2 regions of the Streptomyces sp. NPDC058371 genome follow, and region 2 is predicted to be linked to the other one. Evidence: riboswitches for the same ligand, from Rfam matches in the RefSeq annotation. Region 2 holds a riboswitch; the other holds the start of a gene.

Region 1 (4,588 bases), on a different contig from region 2:
CGCGCCCACACCTCCCCCACCCAGGCCGTACGGCCTTGCTCCCGGGCGGCTGCAACCCCCTCGGCACCCTGTGTGACCAGGGCATCACGGGACGATCCCGTTTATTTCGCGCATGAATTTTTTCATGTCCTTGCGTAACTGGCGGTATATATAAATACTTCTGGCGGATCGCGACCCCTGAGGCCTCGGGGGTGGCGGTCCGTCGTCCGCCCGGGGCCGTCCGCTCCTACCCGCATCGGGTCCCGGGTGTGCGGACGGGACTCGCTCGCGCGAGTGCCGTGGTGGCGGCCCCGGTCAATCCCCTAGGTCGGGGCCGCCCCAGAATCCCCCCACCTCAGCCGCCGACGCACCCCGGAAGCGATGAACATGGCTCTGACTTACTCCCCGACCAGCACCGACTGGCCCTGCCAGGTCAAGAACCCCGGGAGCTACGACTGGGAGAGATCTGCGGCCAGGTGGCTGCGCGAGCTGGTGCCGGCCCGCTACGCCAGCTATCCGGCGCTGATGCGCCACCCCGTACTGCTCGCCCGCCACGCGCAGATACAGGTGCAGCACGAGATGCGGGTCGCCCGCACCGCGCTGCAGACCGCCCGGGCCGAACTGCCCGCACTCGGCATCCCCGAGTCCGTCATCGAGCACACCATCAAGATGTACGCCGCCGAGGTGCTGCAGCTGCATCACATCGCCCGCAGCATCAGAGCGGTCAGCCGGGCGCTCATCGACAACGGCACCACCCGCGCCGCGCACTGACCGCGCGGAACCCGGTCGCGCGTCGGTGCATGACCCGCGTCAGACGTGGCACACGATGTGACCATGAGCGCCACCCACGATCAGCACGGCGATCCGATCACGACCGTCCTCACCTGGCAGGTACGCCCGGGCCACGAGACCGAGTTCGAGGAGTGGACCCGCGGGATCACCCGCTGCGCCCGGCAGTTCCCCGGAAACGAGGGGGTCTCCTGGCTGCAGCCCGAGGAGGGCAACCTCTTCCACGCGGTCCTGCGGTTCGCCGACGCACGCCGGCTCACCGAGTGGCTCGCCTCACCCGAGCGCGCCAAGTGGCACGCGCGGATCGAGGACATCGCCCGCGAGGTCAGCAGCGAACGCCAGTCGACGACGGGGATGGAGACCTGGTTCAGCCTGCCGGGCACGGCGGTGCAGTCGCCGGCGCGCTGGAAGATGGTCCTCACCACGTTCCTGGGCGCCTACCCGTGCACCTTGCTGATCCAGTGGCTGGTGACACCGCGGACGGCCGCCTGGCCCCTGCCGCTGCGCGCCGCCGTCTTCCCCATCCTCCTGCTGCCCCTGCTGACGTACGTGATCATGCCCCGGCTCAGCCGGCTGTTCCGGCTCTGGCTCTACCCGACGCCGGACGCCTGATCGCCGCCGCGGCGGGTACGCGCAAGCGTGGTAATTTCCCCCGCGGCGGCGCGGCCGCGCCCGCCCCGGACGAGATGTGCGCCGTACCCGGTCCGCAAGACGACGCACCTGAGGAGACGTCGTGGACGCGCCAAGGCCGCAGGACATCGGCACCACCGCATCCGGCGGACCCCGCACGCTCGACGTGCGGTGGATCCACGGATCGCCGTCGGCCAAGCACAACACGGACCCCGACATCCAGACCCACGCGTACGACGAACACACCGTCGTTATGCGGCAGAACAAGGCGGTCGACTACGAAGCGCCGTTCATGTACCTGCTGTTCGGTGACGCGCGGGCCGTGCTCGTCGACACCGGTGCCACGGCCTCGGCCGAGCACTTCCCGCTGCGCCGGGTGGTCGACGGGCTGATGGAGAAGTGGCTGGCGGCGCATCCGCGCGGCGGGTACGAACTGCTGGTCCTGCACACCCATCCGCACGGCGACCACATCGCCGGCGACGGCCAGTTCGCCGACCGGCCGGCCACCCGGATCGTGGACGCGACGCTCGACAGCGCCTGGACGTACTTCGGGTTCCACGAGGACCCCGAGGCGGTCGCGCGCGTCGACCTCGGCGGGCGCGTGCTGGAGTGCCTGGCCACCCCGGGCCACCACGAGGCATCGGTGACGTACTACGACCCCTGGACCGGGTTCCTGCTCACCGGTGACACGGTCTACCCGGGCCGTCTGTACGTCGACGACTGGCCGGCCTTCACCCGCACCGTCGACCGGCTGATCGACTTCTGCGGCCGCCGTACGGTCACCCAAGTCCTCGGCTGTCACATCGAGATGACCCGGCGACCCGGCGAGGACTATCCGGTCCGCACCACGTATCAGCCCGACGAACCGCCGCTGCAGATGACCACCTCCCAGCTGCGCGACCTGCGCGCGGCGATCGAGACCGTCGGGGACCGGCCCGGACGGCACGCCTTTCCCGACTTCGTCATCTGCCGTCGCGACACACCGCGCCCGGCGACACCGGAAGACCGCCCGCTCGACGAGGGTGAGCGGGACGACTGCGCACCCGACGACGACTAGGACACAGACATGGACTCCACGACCTGGACGGTGATCCTCGTCGCCGCGATCCTCGCGGCGGCGCTGCTGGGCCTCGCGGTCGTCCTGCTGGTCCGGCTCGTGCGCACCCGCCGTGATCTGCGCCGCGCCGGGCTGCCGTCCGGACCCCGCTGGGTCTTCTGGGGTGCCGTCGTCTACCTCGTACTGCCGACCGATCTGCTGCCCGACCCGGTCTATCTGGACGACATCGGGGTGCTGCTGCTGGCCCTGCGGTCGCTCCGCGCCCCCGTCGCCCCGAGGGAACCGCGGGGTACTGGGAAGGCGTTGTCGGAGTAACGGCCCCGGGGCCGCGGGCAGGACAGCGGGCCGCCCGTGGCGCGGGGGCCGGTTCGGATCCCCTCTCCGACGGGCGGCGCGATGAGCGAGCTGGTTCCCGGGGGCAACGTGCCCCTGCCGGACGGCACCCTGACGCTGCGGGTGCCCGGCCCCTTCGACGTCTCCGCGCTCGTCACCGACGACGGCGGAAGGGTGCGTGGCGACGGCGACTTCGTCTTCTACAACCAGCCCGCTGCGCCCGGCATCCGGCTGCTCGGCGAGGCGCTGACCGTCGATCCGCCAGGTCTGCGGGCGGGGGCGGCCCGGGTCACGGTGGTCATCAGCCCGGCCGGTCCCGGCACCCCGTTCGGCCGGCTGCCCTCGCCCGTCCTGCAGGTCACCGGGCCGGGCGCCCGCGTGCTCGCCCGGTTCGCGCCGCCGCGCCCGCAGCGGGAGACGGTCCTGCTGCTCGCGGAGATCTACCGGCGCGGCCCGGGCTGGAAGCTGCGCGCCCTCGGCCAGGGGTACGCGGACGGACTGGCGGGCGTAGCACGGGACTTCGGCATCGAGGTGACGGAGGAGCCCGCCTCGGCGGCCGGCGGTACCGGCGCGCGGTCGCGGGGCAGGATCACCGCAGCGCCGGCCAGGGGCGGCGCCGGCGGGGCATCGGGAGGCAGGGCCTCAGCACCCGGGGCCGCCGCTCCCTCACCCGGTGGCGGTTCACGTGCCGACGGCCGCTCGGACGGTTTCCTCGACCGGGTGAACTCCGCCCGGGTGAAGGCCGGTTCCCCTCCCGTGTCGTTCGACGCACGTCTCACGGAGGCGGCCCGGGCCCATGCCTCAGCCATGGCCGCAGCGGGGCGTCTCGGCAGCGAGAGCCCGGACGGCGTCTCCGTCCACCAGCGCATCACCGCGAGCGGATACGCGTATCTGACCGTCGGTGAGCAGTTGGTCTCCGGGCCGCGCACCCCGGCCGAGTTCGTCGAGTACTGCCTCTCGGCCGACCGGCCCAGGCTGACCCTGTGCGAACCCCGGTTCACCCACGCGGGGCTGGCCCAGGCCGCCGACCCCCGCACCGGTGACCCGTACTGGACCGCGTTGTGGGCGTGCCCCCTCTCCCCCGCCGGACTGGCGCGCACAGCCGCCGAGGTCATGGCCCTCACCAACGCCGAGCGGACGGCGGCCGGTCTGCCGCCGCTGGCCGACGACGCCGTGCTCACCACCGCGGCCCAGGCGCACAGCACCGACATGGTGACCCGCGGCTTCTACTCCCACACCTCTCCTGACGGCCGCGAGCCCTGGCACCGGGCGGCCGCCGCGGGTTCCCGGCATCGCGCCGTCGGAGAGAACATCGCGTGCGGCCAGCGCTCCCCCGCCGAGGTGGTCCGCGGCTGGATGGACAGCCCCGGACACCGCGCCAACATCCTCAAGCCCGACTTCACCCACCTGGGCATCGGCTTCGCCGGCGGCGGCAGGGCGGCCACGTATTGGACGCAGCTCTTCGGGGGCTGAGCCGCGGATGACGCCCAACATGGGGCCCGGAGCGTCAACTCCACGAAAACACCCCGCTCTCCTGCAACCTGCGGACAGCTACGGCGCGTACACATGGTGCCGTCGGCCGTATCCACGGCGCGGTTCGTGTCGGGCATACGCACCGGCGAAGGACAGGGGAGAAGTAACAGATGGTCTCGAGAACGGTGGGCACAGGGTCGGCGCTCGGCGCGGTTCTGCTCTCCCTCCTGGCGGTTCCCGCACAGGCCGCCGCACCCGCGACGCCGCCTTCCGCCGCGGCAGGCACCGCGGCTGCCGCCGACGCGTTGGCGGCGCCGGACATGGCAG
Region 2 (4,588 bases):
GCCGTACTCGCCGCCGGTCGAGAAGCCCTGGACGAGGCGGAAGAGGATCAGCAGGACGGGCGACCAGAAGCCGATCGTGGCGTAGGCGGGGATGAGGCCGATGGCGAAGGTGCCGATGGCCATCAGGATCATCGTCAGGGCGAGGACCTTTTTGCGGCCGACCTTGTCGCCCATGGGCCCGAACACCATGCCGCCGATGGGCCGCACGAGGAAGGAGACGGCGAAGGTGGCGAAGGAGGAGAGCAGTTGGACGGTGCCGTTCCCGGACGGGAAGAAGACGTGGCCGATGGTGACGGCGAGGTAGCTGTAGATGCCGAAGTCGAACCACTCCATGGCATTGCCGAGCGAGGCGGCTTTGACGGCGCGTTTGACCGCGCTTTCGTCGGTGACGGTGATGTCGGTGCGTCGCAGTGGGGGGTTGCGGCGGCGCCGGACGGCGCGGAAGAGCGTGCGGTGACGTTTCACTGCCTCGGGATCGGCAGCGACCTCTGCGGTTTCGGGCGCGGTGGTCGCCATGGGGGTGATCCTTTCGTTTCTGGACGCACGTACTTCCAGGGGATCACCTGCTCGGGGTTGCCGACCGCAAACGGAAGTCCTCACTGAGAGGGACTTCCGTCACATATGGGCGAGCCCCCACCCGGGGTGCGGGCGGGGGCGGCCGTGCGGGGCCTTCGGGGGTCCCGGCCTGCGGAGACGCGGGCGGCGCCGGCGCCGGCGGGCGGTGCGGCAGCTCGGGCGTGCGGGCAGGGGGCGGGCTTGCGCGCAGGGACGGGCGTGCGGGCAGGCGCGGGTGCGTCAGATGCCCAGGTCCTTGATGATCTTCGCGACGTGTCCGGTCGCCTTGACGTTGTAGAACGCCCGCTCGATCTTGCCCTCCTCGTCCACGATCACCGTGGAGCGGATGACGCCGAGGTAGGTCTTGCCGTAGTTCATCTTCTCGCCGAAGGCGCCGTAGGCCTCGATGACGGTCTTGTCGGGGTCGCCGACGAGGGTGACCTTCAGGTTCTCCTTGTCGCGGAACTTGGCGAGCTTCTCCGGCTTGTCGGGGGAGACGCCGATGACGTCGTAGCCGGCGCTCGCCAGTACGTCGAGGTTGTCCGTGAAGTCGCAGGCCTGCTTGGTGCAGCCGGGCGTCAGGGCCGCCGGGTAGAAGTAGACGATGACCTTGCGGCCCTTGTGGGCGGCCAGGGAGACGTCGTTGCCGTCGGCGTCGGGCAGGGTGAAAGCGGGGGCGGTGTCGCCGGGCTGGAGTCGCTCGCTCATCGGTACCTCACGTGGCAGGGGCGGTTTGGACACCGAGCCTAATGCGCTTCGGCGCACCCAATAGGGGCGCATCCAATAGGGGTGCCGTGGGGTGCGTTCGCTCCGGAGCTGACAGACTGTCGACCACGGGAAGGCGGAGTCGGGCCCCAGGGTCGGACGGAGCCGGACCACAGAAGCCAGTACGTCGCTACGACCACGGAGGCAGCGCGGTGTCGGATACGTCGAGAACGTCGGATACCAGGACTCCGGCGCAGATCGAGGCGGACATCAAGCGCCGCCGCGAGGTCCTCGCCGAGACGCTCGACGAGATCGGGGTGCGGGTGCATCCGAAGACGATCGTCGGGGACGCGAAGGCCAAGGTCGTCTCGAACATCGACCACACGCTCGGCCGGGCGTACGTCGGTGTGAACCGGGTCGTGGGCGATGTGAAGGGGCGGTTCGTCACCGAGGAGGGTGCGCCGCGGCTGGAGCGCATCGTGCCGGTGGCCCTGGTGGTGGTCGGGGTCGTCGGTCTGCTGGCCGTGGGTTCACGGCGCCGCAGGGGCTGACCCGACTGCGTACGGATTCGGCCGAGGCAGGTAGGTTCGGGGCGTGAGCGAGAAGAACCATCACGACGACAAGCTGCCCATCCGGATGCTGCACGACCGTGTGCTCGTGCGGCAGGACGCCGCCGAGGGCGAGCGGCGGTCCGGCGGCGGCATCCTGATTCCCGCGACCGCGGCCGTGGGCCGGCGCCTCGCCTGGGCGGATGTCGTGGCGGTGGGGCAGAACGTGCGGACGGTGGAGCCGGGCGACCGGGTGCTGTACGACCCCGAGGACCGTGCCGAGGTCGAGGTGCGGGGTATCGCGTACGTCCTGATGCGTGAGCGGGATCTGCATGCGGTGGCCGCGGACCGTTTCGAGGGGTCCGAGGACTCGACCGGCCTGTATCTGTAGGGCCTGCCGCAGGGTTTCGAAAGGGGCTGGTGACCATGGTCACCAGCCCCTTTCGCCTGGGTTTTGCTACCTTTGAGGGACCCCGACGAGACGCGCCGTACCGGGTGGGAGCACGAACGAGGGCTCCTGGGCAAAGACGACGCACCCCTGTTGATTCCCAGACGGAGGTGCCTGTCATGGCCTGGATTCTGCTGCTCGTCGCCGGTCTGCTCGAGGTCGGCTGGTCGATCGGAATGAAGTACACGGACGGCTTCACGCGGCTGGTGCCGAGTGTGCTCACGGGCGCGGGCATCGTGGCGAGCATGGTCCTGTTGTCGTACGCCGCGAAGTCCCTGCCGATCGGTACCGCCTACGGCGTGTGGGTCGGGATCGGTGCCGCCGGGGCGGCGGTGCTCGGCATGGTCGTGCTCGGTGAGCCGGTGACCGCCGCCCGGATCTTCTTCGTCTGTCTGCTGCTGGTGGCCGTAGTGGGGCTGAAGGCGACGTCCGGCCACTGAGGCCGCCGCCGGCCCGCGGCCTACGGGCGCCGGTGCGTGGGGCGGCTGAGCGGGCCCGCGGTGGTTGTCCCCGTGGTGCCGCCGTCCGTCGTTCCGCCGTCGGTTGTGGTGCCGCCGCCGTCGGTGGTGGTGCCTCCGTCGGTGGTGCCGCCGTCGGTCGTCGTGCCACCGTCGGTGGTGGTGCCCCCGTCGGTCGTTCCGCCGTCGGTCGTCGTGCCGCCGTCCGTGGTGGTGCCGCCGTTCGTCGTTCCGCCGTCCGTCGTGGTGCCGCCGTCGGTGGTGGTGCCGCCGTTCGTCGTTCCGCCGTCGGTCGTCGTGCCGCCGTTGTCCTGGCCGCCCGGGCCGGAGGGCCGGTCGCTGGGTTCGTTGGTGGGGGGCTGCTGCTCCTCCGCGCCCGGCTGCAGCTCCAGGTCGAACTCCTTGGCCGGGCTGCCCTTCAGGGCCGCCTTCGTGTACTGGGCCCAGATCTGCGCGGGGTAGGCGCCGCCGTTGATGCGGTCCTGGCCGAGTGCGCCGTACAGCGACTTGGGTGCGCCGGTGTCGGGGTCCTGGCCCATCACGGAGACGACGGTGGCGAGGTCGGGGGTGTAGCCGGCGAACCAGGCCGCCCGATCCTCCTCGGCGGTGCCGGTCTTGCCGGCGGCGGGGCGGCCGGCGGCCTGCGCGGCCGTACCGGTGCCGCCCTCGACGACGCTCTGCAGGATCGCGGTCGTCGTGTCGGCGGCTTCGCGGCTGACGGCCTGCTTGGTGTTCTGCGCCGGCAGTTTGACGTCCTCCGCGCCGTCCTTGGTGATCTTCTCGACGAGGGTGTACGTGCCGTGCCTGCCGTGGTTGGCGAGCGTCGCGTAGGCCTGGGCCATGTCGAGGACGCTGGCCGTGGCCGGGCCGAGGGCGATGGACGGGGTGGCGGTCAGGTCGGGGGTGTCCGCCGGGATGCCGAGGCTGACGGCCGTCTGCTTGACCTTGTCGGGGCCGACGTCGACGGCCATCTGCGCGTACACGGCGTTGACCGACTTGTCGGTGGCGGTGCGTACGGTGATCGGGCCGTAGGAGACGTTGTCCTCGTTCTCGGGTGCGTACGGGCCGCCGTTCCAGCCCTGCACGGGGCGCTTGTCGGTGCCGTCGTAGATCGTGTTCGGCGTGATCGTGCGGCCGTCCTGGGTCTCGGAGTCGTTCTGCACGGCCGAGGTGAACACGTAGGGCTTGAAGGTGGAGCCGACCTGGTAGTCGCGGCGGGTGGCGTTGTTGACGTACTGCTTGGTGTAGTCGATGCCGCCGTACATCGCGACGACCTTGCCGCTCGCGGGGTCGATGGAGACGCCGCCCGCGCGGACGTAGTTGTCGGCCTTGCGGTCCTTCTTGTCGAGTTCGCTCATGACCTGGTCGTCGACGGCCTTCACGAAGTCGTCCTGCTTGGTCTTCTGCAGGGTGGTCGTGATGCGGTAGCCGCCGACGTTGAGAGTGGCCTCGTCGATGATCTTGTTCTCGACGAGATAGTCGTTCACGGCCTTCAGGAGGTAGCCGCGCTGCCCGGACATGCCGGCCGCGACGACCGTCTGCTTGGGCTCGGGGAACTTCACCTTGTCCCGCGCGGCCTGGGTCAGCCACTTCTTCTTGACCATGCCGTCGAGCACGTAGTTCCAGCGGGCCAGGGCCGCCGACTTGTTCTCGGGGTGGGCGATCACGTCGTACTCGCTGGGCGCGTTGAGGAGCGCCGCGAGATACGCGCCCTGGCCGGCCGTCAGGTCCTGTGCGTCGACGCCGTAGTACGCCTGCGCGGCGGCCTGGATGCCGTACGCGTTGCGGCCGAAGTAGCTGGTGTTGAGGTAGCCCTCGAGGATGTCGTCCTTGCTCTTCTCGCGGTCCAGCTTGATGGAGATGAAGAACTCCTT

The links. A riboswitch is a leader RNA that binds a small molecule or an ion and turns the genes downstream of it on or off. The one in region 2 is predicted to bind guanidine.
Region 1: another riboswitch for guanidine. It lies ahead of ACFWM2_RS04835 (MBL fold metallo-hydrolase); the one in region 2 lies ahead of ACFWM2_RS26940 (DMT family transporter).

The regions. Positions count from the first base shown of each region.
Region 1 is NZ_JBHXJC010000001.1:1,119,887-1,124,474, reverse strand. Features, by position in the region: gene ACFWM2_RS04845 (hypothetical protein) at 367-750, shown strand; gene ACFWM2_RS04840 (antibiotic biosynthesis monooxygenase) at 814-1,380, shown strand; guanidine-III (ykkC-III) riboswitch at 1,423-1,489, shown strand; gene ACFWM2_RS04835 (MBL fold metallo-hydrolase) at 1,502-2,455, shown strand; gene ACFWM2_RS04830 (YkvA family protein) at 2,465-2,770, shown strand; gene ACFWM2_RS04825 (CAP domain-containing protein) at 2,852-4,261, shown strand; gene ACFWM2_RS04820 (serine hydrolase domain-containing protein) at 4,432-4,588, shown strand, end outside.
Region 2 is NZ_JBHXJC010000010.1:164,467-169,054, reverse strand. Features, by position in the region: gene proP (glycine betaine/L-proline transporter ProP) at 1-516, opposite strand, end outside; gene bcp (thioredoxin-dependent thiol peroxidase) at 796-1,263, opposite strand; gene ACFWM2_RS26950 (DUF3618 domain-containing protein) at 1,473-1,811, shown strand; gene ACFWM2_RS26945 (GroES family chaperonin) at 1,855-2,199, shown strand; guanidine-III (ykkC-III) riboswitch at 2,264-2,345, shown strand; gene ACFWM2_RS26940 (DMT family transporter) at 2,376-2,696, shown strand; gene ACFWM2_RS26935 (transglycosylase domain-containing protein) at 2,717-4,588, opposite strand, start outside.